DNA from 2 places in the Companilactobacillus sp. FL22-1 genome. Region 2 is predicted to be linked to the other one. Evidence: predicted binding sites of a transcription regulator. Region 2 holds the regulator's gene; the other holds the start of a gene.
What was found. Region 2 encodes HrcA, which represses chaperone genes, less so after heat shock. Its sites were predicted from a motif close to TTAGCACTCNNNNNNNNNGAGTGCTAA; they were not measured.

Region 1 (4,538 bases), on a different contig from region 2:
TTTTCGTCAGGTTTGTCAGCAACAACAGCTTCAGTTGTCAACAATAATGAAGCAACACTGGCTGCGTTTTGTAAGGCTGAACGTGTAACCTTAGTTGGGTCAATGATTCCGGCATCAACCATGTTTTCCCACTTGTTCGTAGCGGCATTGTAACCAATTTCGTTCTTTTCATTCTTGATATGTTCAACGATAACTGAACCTTCCATACCGGCATTTTCAGCGATTTGGCGAAGTGGTTCTTCAAGAGCACGGGCAACGATGTTGATACCTGTTTGAACGTCTCCTTCTTCGCTAAGAGCGTTAACCTTGTCCAAAACGTTCATCAAAGCTGTACCACCACCAGCAACGTAGCCTTCTTCAACAGCGGCACGTGTAGCGTTTAGGGCATCTTCAATTCTGTACTTACGTTCTTTCAATTCCGTTTCAGTAGCAGCACCAACTTTAACAACGGCCACACCACCAGCTAATTTAGCTAGACGTTCTTGAAGCTTTTCTTTGTCAAAGTCTGAAGTTGTTTCACTGATTTGTTTCTTGATCAATTCAACACGTTCACTGATAGCATCTTTGTCACCAGAACCTTCAACAATAGTTGTGTTGTCCTTTGTAACTGTAACTTTACCAGCTTGACCTAATTGGTCCATAGTTGTGTCTTTTAGTTCAAGGCCAAGATCAGAAGTAATAACTGTACCACCAGTCAATGTAGCGATATCTTCTAGTTGAGCCTTACGACGGTCACCAAAACCAGGAGCCTTAACAGCAACAACGTTGAAAGTACCACGAATCTTGTTCAATACAAGTGTTGGCAAAGCTTCACCTTCAATATCATCAGCAATGATCAAAAGTGCTTTACCTTGTTGAACAATCTTTTGTAGCAATGGCAAGATATCTTGGATATTTGAAATCTTCTTGTCAGTAATCAAGATATAAGGGTTATCAAGGTCAGCTTCCATCTTATCGTTGTCTGTAACCATGTATTGTGAAATGTATCCACGATCGAATTGCATACCTTCAACAACGTCAAGTGTTGTATCAATACCTTTTGATTCTTCAATTGTGATAACACCATCGTTACCAACTTTTTCCATAGCGTCGGCAATCAAATTACCAACTTCTGGGTCAGCTGAAGAAACTGAAGCTACTTGAGCAATATCTTTCTTACCTGAAACTTTGTGTGAAATATTGTGAAGTTCGTCAACAGCGGCGTTTGTAGCCTTTTCGATACCTGTTCTGATACCAACAGGGTTAGCACCGGCTGTAACGTTCTTCATACCTTCTTTAACGATTGCTTGTGTTAAAACAGTAGCTGTAGTAGTACCGTCACCAGCAATATCGTTAGTCTTTGAAGCTACTTCGGAAACTAACTTAGCACCCATGTTTTCGAAGTGGTCTTCCAATTCAATACTCTTAGCGATTGTTACACCATCATTTGTGATTTCTGGTGAACCATAGCTCTTTTCAAGAACAACGTTTCTACCTTTAGGTCCGATTGTTGTCTTAACTGTGTCAGCTAGTTTGTTAACACCATCTAGCATCTTTGAACGTGCATCTTCTGAAAATTTAATTTCTTTAGCCATTAATTTTCACACTCCATAATTTAAAATATATTTTTTCTTGTTTAATTTCGATTAATCAACGATTGCCATGATATCTTTTTCATGAAGGATCAAATATTCGTTATCTTCGTATTTAACTGTTGAGCCTGAGTACTTGTCAAAAAGAACTTTGTCACCCTTTTTAACGTTCATTGGCAACTTAGTACCATTATCAGCAACTAAGCCTTCACCAACGGCAACAACCTCTGCTGTTTGAGGCTTTTCTTTAGCGTTGTTTGCTAAAACAATGCCACCGACTGTCTTTTCTTCTTCTTTATCGACTGTTACAATGACTCTATCTCCAAGTGGTTTTAACAATTTAAATACCTCCAATATATTACCTTAATGTTTTTTTAGCACTCAACTATCTGTTGTGCTAATCACAAGTTTTATATTAACATTATATTGTGAAGTTGCAAGTATTTACCTTTAAAAAAATGGAGGAAATTATGTCCTATCGTACAAATCAGTTTTTCACATTGCTGGCCTATATTTTGTTGCTGTCAGTTGGTAGTTTTTTATCGATCCTCAAAATAACTGGCACAGCATATTTTGCCACAATCACCGTTGCGGCTTTGGTCGTTACTGGAATCATGATGTATTTGGTCAAACAAAGTGGTCCATTAGAGTTTGAGAAAAAAACTGACCTGAATCATGCTCTCCAATGGATAATTATCGGAACCTTGGGGGCATTGGTCGTTCAATTTGGAATTGGCTTTGCGGATAAATTAATTTTTCACGTCAGTACAGAATCACAAAATACGCTCAACTTGTTATTGATGGTCAAAGCTTATCCATATTACTTTCTTTACGTTATGATTGCCGCCCCTATCATGGAGGAGATCATCTTCCGGCGCGTCTTCTTTGCTAACTTGATCAAACCAACTAATATTTACGTTGCTGCGATTATCGCTGCGTTTCTCTTTGCTTTTATGCATCAAGACACTCGGTTCTTAGTATATGTCTGTATGGGACTTTGGTTCTCATATGTTTACTACAAATCTCAAAATATTTATATCAGTGCCGGCAGCCATATCGTTATGAATGCAATTGTTTTAACTTTGCAGATCATCTAAAAAAAAGCCTACCGATTTTTCTCGGCGGGCTTTTTGTGTGTGTTTAAATTGTTTCTAACTACACGGAGTTTTCTCATCAGTCCCCACGTGTATAAGCTGCAACGTACTTGGCACGTTTTTCTTCGTCAAATTCCTTCTCACTTTTGGCAATAATGACGGTCGCAAGTGAATTTCCGACAACGTTAACGGCAGTACGTCCCATATCTACGAGACGGTCGATACCCGCAATGAAGGTCAAACCTTGCATTGGTACACCGATAGTCGATACTGTGGCTAGGAGTACAACAAACGATGCTCCAGGAACTCCGGCCATCCCCTTAGATGTTAACATCAATACCACCACAAGGGTAATTTGTTGCCCTAAAGAAAGGTGAATATTATACGCTTGAGCTAAGAATAAAGCGGCTAAAGATTGATAGATAGCAGAACCATCTAAATTAAAAGTATATCCGGTCGGAATAACGAAAGATACGATTCCCTTTGATGATCCATAGTCTTGCATCTTTTTCATCATCTTTGGTAAAGCAGCTTCCGAACTGGCAGTAGTAAAAGCTAACATAACTTCATTTTCGATGATCCTAAATAATTCATAAAATCTTACGTGGAATAAGTGTCCTACGGCAGCCATTATCACAAAGACAAAGAATGCCATCGTTGCGTAAGCTATCACGATAAAAAGTGCCAAAGGTTTCAAAGAATTGAAGCCCATTTCTCCAACTGTAACTCCAATCAAAGCACAGACACCAATCGGTGCTAAACGCATTACCCAGTTAGTAACTTTAAACATAACATTGGCAACGGCATTCAGCGTATCGGTGATAATTTGACCTTGCTTGCCGATTGAAGCTGTTCCTAATCCAAACAGAACTGAGAAGAAAATAATTGGTAACATGTCACCCTTACCGAGTGATGCAAAAATATTGGTTGGGATAATACTCATGAGAATCGACCAAATTCCCGAATGTTTAGCTGTTTTGGCAGTAGCAGCATATTGACTAATATCCGAACCTTTTAGGCTGTGAATATCAATATATGTACCAGGATGCGTAACATTAGCAACTAAAATACCAATAATGATCGCTAATGTTGTCATAATCTCAAAATAAACTAAAGTCTTTAAACCGATCCGACCTAATTTTTTGATATCGCCCATATTGGCAATACCCACGGTCAAACAGGAGATAACAATTGGCAAAACAATCATTTGAATCATTGAGATAAACATAGTCCCAATGTTCTGCATTACTTGAATGGCGGCTTTATTTTGATAAAAAATTTGTCCTAAGACAATTCCCAAGATCAGGCCAATAATAATTTGCCACCCTAAACTGACTCGAAAAAATCGTTGTTTCTGCAATTTTAAGTCCCCTTTTTTGAAATCTTAATTTTAATTATAGATGACTTTTTAAAGAATGGGGAATTGTTAACGGTTCCAAATTAAATATTTTTTTATTTTATTAAAATGTACGAACTAAATAAATAGTCTTTACCAAGATAGTTCTACTTTTGCTTAAATTTTCATTAAAAAAATACAGAATATACGGATTTATTTTTCCGCTATTCTGTATTGATGAACGATTTTTAGTTTTTTTCTTAAAATTGAGTTTACTTTTCGCCAGATTCTGAAGCGATGATATCCAAGTCACCTGACAAAGTCCAAGCATCAACTGTGGCTGGAACAATCAAGTGGATACCCTTCTTCAAATCATAATCTTGGCCATCAACTGTAATCTTACCAGTACCATTTAGAACTGAGATCAAAGTGTATTTGCCAATTTGATGGTGAAGCTCAACAGGTTCTTTGATCTCCCAGTGATAAACTGAGAAGAATGGTGAAATTGGTGGTTGAACAAAGGTTGTGAACTTGTTT
Region 2 (4,538 bases):
CGTGGATATCAACGGCGCTTTGGTTATCAGCAGCAGTTGAGAAGACTTGTGACTTGCTTGTTGGGATAGTTGTATTTCTATCGATCAACTTAGTGAAGACGCCACCCATTGTTTCGATACCAAGTGATAGTGGTGTAACATCAAGTAGAACAACGTCTTTAACATCACCAGAGATAACACCACCTTGGATAGCAGCACCCAAAGCAACGGCTTCATCAGGGTTGATTGAGTGGTCAGGTGTCTTGCCAGTCCACTTAGCAACTGCATCTTGAACAGCAGGGATACGTGTTGAACCACCATTTAAGATAACTTTGTCAATGTCAGAATTTGTCAAGTTGGCATCCTTCAAAGCATTGTCAACAGGGATCTTAGTTCTTTCAACAAGGTCTGATGTCAATTCGTCAAACTTAGCACGTGTCAAAGTTTCTTCCAAGTGAAGTGGGCCATTAGCACCAGATGAAATAAATGGAAGACTGATTGATGTTTGAGCAACACCTGACAAGTCCTTCTTAGCTTTTTCAGCGGCATCCTTCAAACGTTGTAGAGCCATCTTGTCTTGAGATAGATCAACGCCATTCTTTTCTTTAAATTGAGCAACTAACCAATCGATGATCTTTTGGTCAAAGTCATCACCACCAAGGTGTGTATCACCATTTGTTGAAAGTACTTCGAAGACGCCATCGCCTAATTGAAGTACAGAAACATCAAATGTACCACCACCAAGGTCATAAACAAGGATCTTTTCATCACCCTTGTCATTGTCAAGACCATAAGCAAGAGCAGAAGCTGTTGGTTCGTTAACGATACGTTGAACATTCAAGCCAGCGATCTTACCAGCATCTTTAGTTGCTTGTCTTTGTGAATCATTAAAGTAAGCTGGAACTGTGATAACAGCATCAGTAACTTTTTCACCTAAGTAATCTTCAGAGAACTTCTTGATGTGTTGCAAAATAAATGCTGAGATTTCTTGTGGTGTGTAAGACTTGCCAGCAACTGTTACTTTGTAGCCAGCTTCACCCATGTGACGCTTGATTGATGAAACAGTATCTGGGTTAGTGATTGCTTGACGCTTTGCAACTTCACCAACTTGGATTTCACCATCTTTAAAAGCAACAACAGATGGTGTTGTTCTAGCACCCTCGGGATTTGTAATAATCTTTGGTGAGCCACCTTCAAGAACGGCTACAGCAGAGTTTGTAGTACCTAAATCAATACCAATAACTTTAGACATAAACCTAAACCTCTTTTATTTTTTTAATTAATTAACAAATTTTTTATTGTGCGACAACGACCATTGCAGGACGGAGTACACGATCTTCTAATTTATAACCCTTTTGAAGCACCGAAACGACTGTGTCTTTTGCATGCTTATCATCGGCTGGTACAGTTTGAACAGCTTGACTCAAAGTTGGATCAAACTTCTCACCCTCATTGTCAATCGCCGTTACATGGTTATTTTCTAAGGCTTTGACCATGTGTTCATGTACCATCTCAATGCCCTTCTTCAATTGCTTGCTGGCATCGTCGTCAGCTTCAACTTGAAGCGCACGTTCAAGATTGTCCAAAACGGGAAGAATCTCTGTTGCCAATTTTTGACCGTCATACTTCAGGATGTCAGCGACTTCCTTATTATGACGCTTAGTCATATTTTGCATTTCAGCTTGACTTCTCAAAAGATTATCCTCTAAATCAGAGCTCTTCTGTTTGAGATCAGCAATTTCTTTATCCTTAGGATCAACTTTTTTAGCTGCTTCCTTTTTGGACTTATCTTCAGCTGGTTGCTTTGTTTGGGTTGCTTCTTCTTTAGAAGTCTTCAAATCTTGATCTTTTTCTTTGTCTGCCATTACTTCCTCCTAAAATTTCAAGAATCATCATACCTTGAATAATAATCAATTAGTCGTTTGGCTAATTCTACTCTGAACTCTCCGAGTAAACCAATTAATTGTGAATAATGCATCGTGGTTGGACCTAACAGGGCAATAACCCCTTTACCATGATGACCGACATCGTAATTAGCGGTAATGATACTGTAGTTCTTCAAAGCATCGCTGCCTAATTCACTACCTAACCGCACTCGAATACCGTCATCAGTAATACTTGGATCGATCAACTTCCGCAAGTCATTACTCTGATTGATGATCGAGAACAACGACTGAACTTGCGATAAATCAGCATTATCAGCGTAATTCAAAAGATTCAACTGTCCGTCAACGTAATACTTCTCTGAACCGGCCTTCTTGAAAAGCTGATCCATCATGTCCAACAAACCATCAGTCGAATACATGTATTCCGAAAGTATGGCTGGAACATCATTGTGAAGCATCTGGATAACTTTAGGTAAAGGCTGACCCACTAACTTATCATTGACGATATTGACAATCTTTTCAATTATCGAAGTATCAAAATCATCATCAATTGTATAAATATTATTCTCAACATTATTATCACTTGTGACAATAATAGCCATAAGTTGATGTGGATTCAAAGGCACGATTCTAAATCCTGTTAAGAGGATCGAACTGCTCTCTGGACCTAATGTGATTGCTGTGTAACTGGTCAGATGAGATAAAATTTTGGCAGATTGTTCGATGATATCATCAATCTGGTGATATGTTTTACCAAAATCTTCGTCAATTCTTTTCGCAATATCTGATGGAACGCTTGTTGGTTGAACTAAGTGATCCAGATAATAGCGATATCCCATTGCTGAAGGAATTCTACCCGAAGAAAGATGGGTCTTCTCGAGATAACCTACTTCTTCAAGTACTGCCATTTCGTTTCTGATTGTCGCAGAACTTACATGAAAAGGTAGTTCATTCATCAATGTCTTCGAACCAACCGGCTGGCCGGTATCTGTAAATATGCGCACGACTTCTCTCAAGATTGCATCTTGACGTTGTGATAGCATTATACCGTCCTCCTTTTTAGCACTATTCGTACCTGAGTGCTAACAATGTAAAATATAACAATCTATCCTAATAGTGTCAAGTATGCACGCTCATTTTTCGCAATTATTTCACAAATTATTTTCAACCGTAAATGATTTAGAAAGAAATAGCATCTCATCCCAATAAAAAACCTCTGGTTCAATTTAGAATCAGAGGACCTTTTGATTATTTCAATCAATCTGCAAAGCCTGGATAGAATTGGTTTGATCTAGTTTCAATTGTTTAACAAGACCCTCAGCGTTTTCAAACTTTACTTCGCCACGCAGATATTTTACCCATTCGAGCTCAACTTTTTGGCCATAAATATCTTGATCAAAGTCAAAGATATTCGTCTCGATTGTCACGCCCGTATTTTCTTTAAAGGTGACATTGTATCCCACCGAGGTCATCGCCTGATACCAATGGCCAGCCACTTTAATTCTCGTGGCATAGACGCCAATTTTTGGCACTAACTGTGGACCTGAAATTTCCAAGTTAGCGGTTGGAAAACCTAATTGACGGCCTCGTTGCAAGCCATGGATGATAACCCCTTGATTCTGATAACGGTAACCTAAAAATTGATTAGCTGCGTCAATTTGCCCACTTTCAATGAAACTCTTAATAGATGTCGAGCCGATCTTTTTCCCATCGATCAATTGTTCAGGAACCGTAACTGTTTCAAATCGTCCTTGAGCAAAGTCAGGCAAGGTTTTCATATTAGCACGGTCTTTTTTGCCATACGTATAATCAAAACCTGCTACAACATACTTAGCTTTCAATCCGAGCATATACTGGTCCACAAAGGCCTGGGGCTCTAAATGGGCAAAATCATCGCTGAATTCGACAAAATAAAGTGCATCTACACCTAATTGCTCAACTAATTCAGCTTTTCTGGACATGGTTGATAAATATTTAAAATTTTTCTCATGTTGGTAAACTGTGCGAGGTGAGCGGTCAAAAGTCATTAAGACTGCTGGCAAGTTTTTTTCACGTGCTAAAGCTACACCCGTTTTAATGACCTTTTGATGCCCCAAATGTACACCATCAAAGAAGCCCATTATTAAGACAGTGTCGCTTTTGGGACGTTGCTGTTCCAATAAAGGATGTTTAACGTTTATTATTCGCATTTTTTATCTCTTTTTATTTATTATTCAATAACATTAAATCAGGAATCCACATATCTCTTACTTTATCATACTTGTAAAGGGCTTTCGTAATTCCATTTCGTTGAACTCGCAATTGTTGAGTCTTATCAGCTTCTACTTCTAAAAAGCCGCCATGTAAGACCCTAACTTCCCATTCTTCGTCAGTTAATTCGTGTTGAGGGACATCCTTTAAGACTTGGTCAATTGAACGTAAAAAGCTGTAATCATTATTGTCGAGCATCGTTGAAATTTGGCCAATTGTAAAAGTCTCGTCGAGACTGATCCCGGCACTCTTAACTCGCGTTAACTGCGACATATAAGCCGGCATTTCTAAAAGGTGACCGAATTCCACTGCCAAAGTTCTCACATATGTACCTTTAGAACACTTGACGTGAAACTTTACCGTCTGGTACCCAGTTGTGGGATCAAAAATCGGTTCATCCAAAATATGAAAATCATAAATATG

Region 1: groES (co-chaperone GroES) is a predicted target of HrcA. The motif match lies at 1,946-1,972, and genes of this name have one in related genera.

Annotation. Positions count from the first base shown of each region.
Region 1 is NZ_JBINJY010000009.1:71,949-76,486, reverse strand. It holds gene groL (chaperonin GroEL) at 1-1,574, opposite strand, end outside; gene groES (co-chaperone GroES) at 1,626-1,910, opposite strand; gene ACG72T_RS08820 (lysostaphin resistance A-like protein) at 2,042-2,668, shown strand; gene ACG72T_RS08815 (cation:dicarboxylate symporter family transporter) at 2,745-4,025, opposite strand; gene manA (mannose-6-phosphate isomerase, class I) at 4,274-4,538, opposite strand, start outside.
Region 2 is NZ_JBINJY010000002.1:162,636-167,173, reverse strand. It holds gene dnaK (molecular chaperone DnaK) at 1-1,231, opposite strand, end outside; gene grpE (nucleotide exchange factor GrpE) at 1,275-1,844, opposite strand; gene hrcA (heat-inducible transcriptional repressor HrcA) at 1,862-2,908, opposite strand; gene ribF (riboflavin biosynthesis protein RibF) at 3,119-4,054, opposite strand; gene truB (tRNA pseudouridine(55) synthase TruB) at 4,068-4,538, opposite strand, start outside.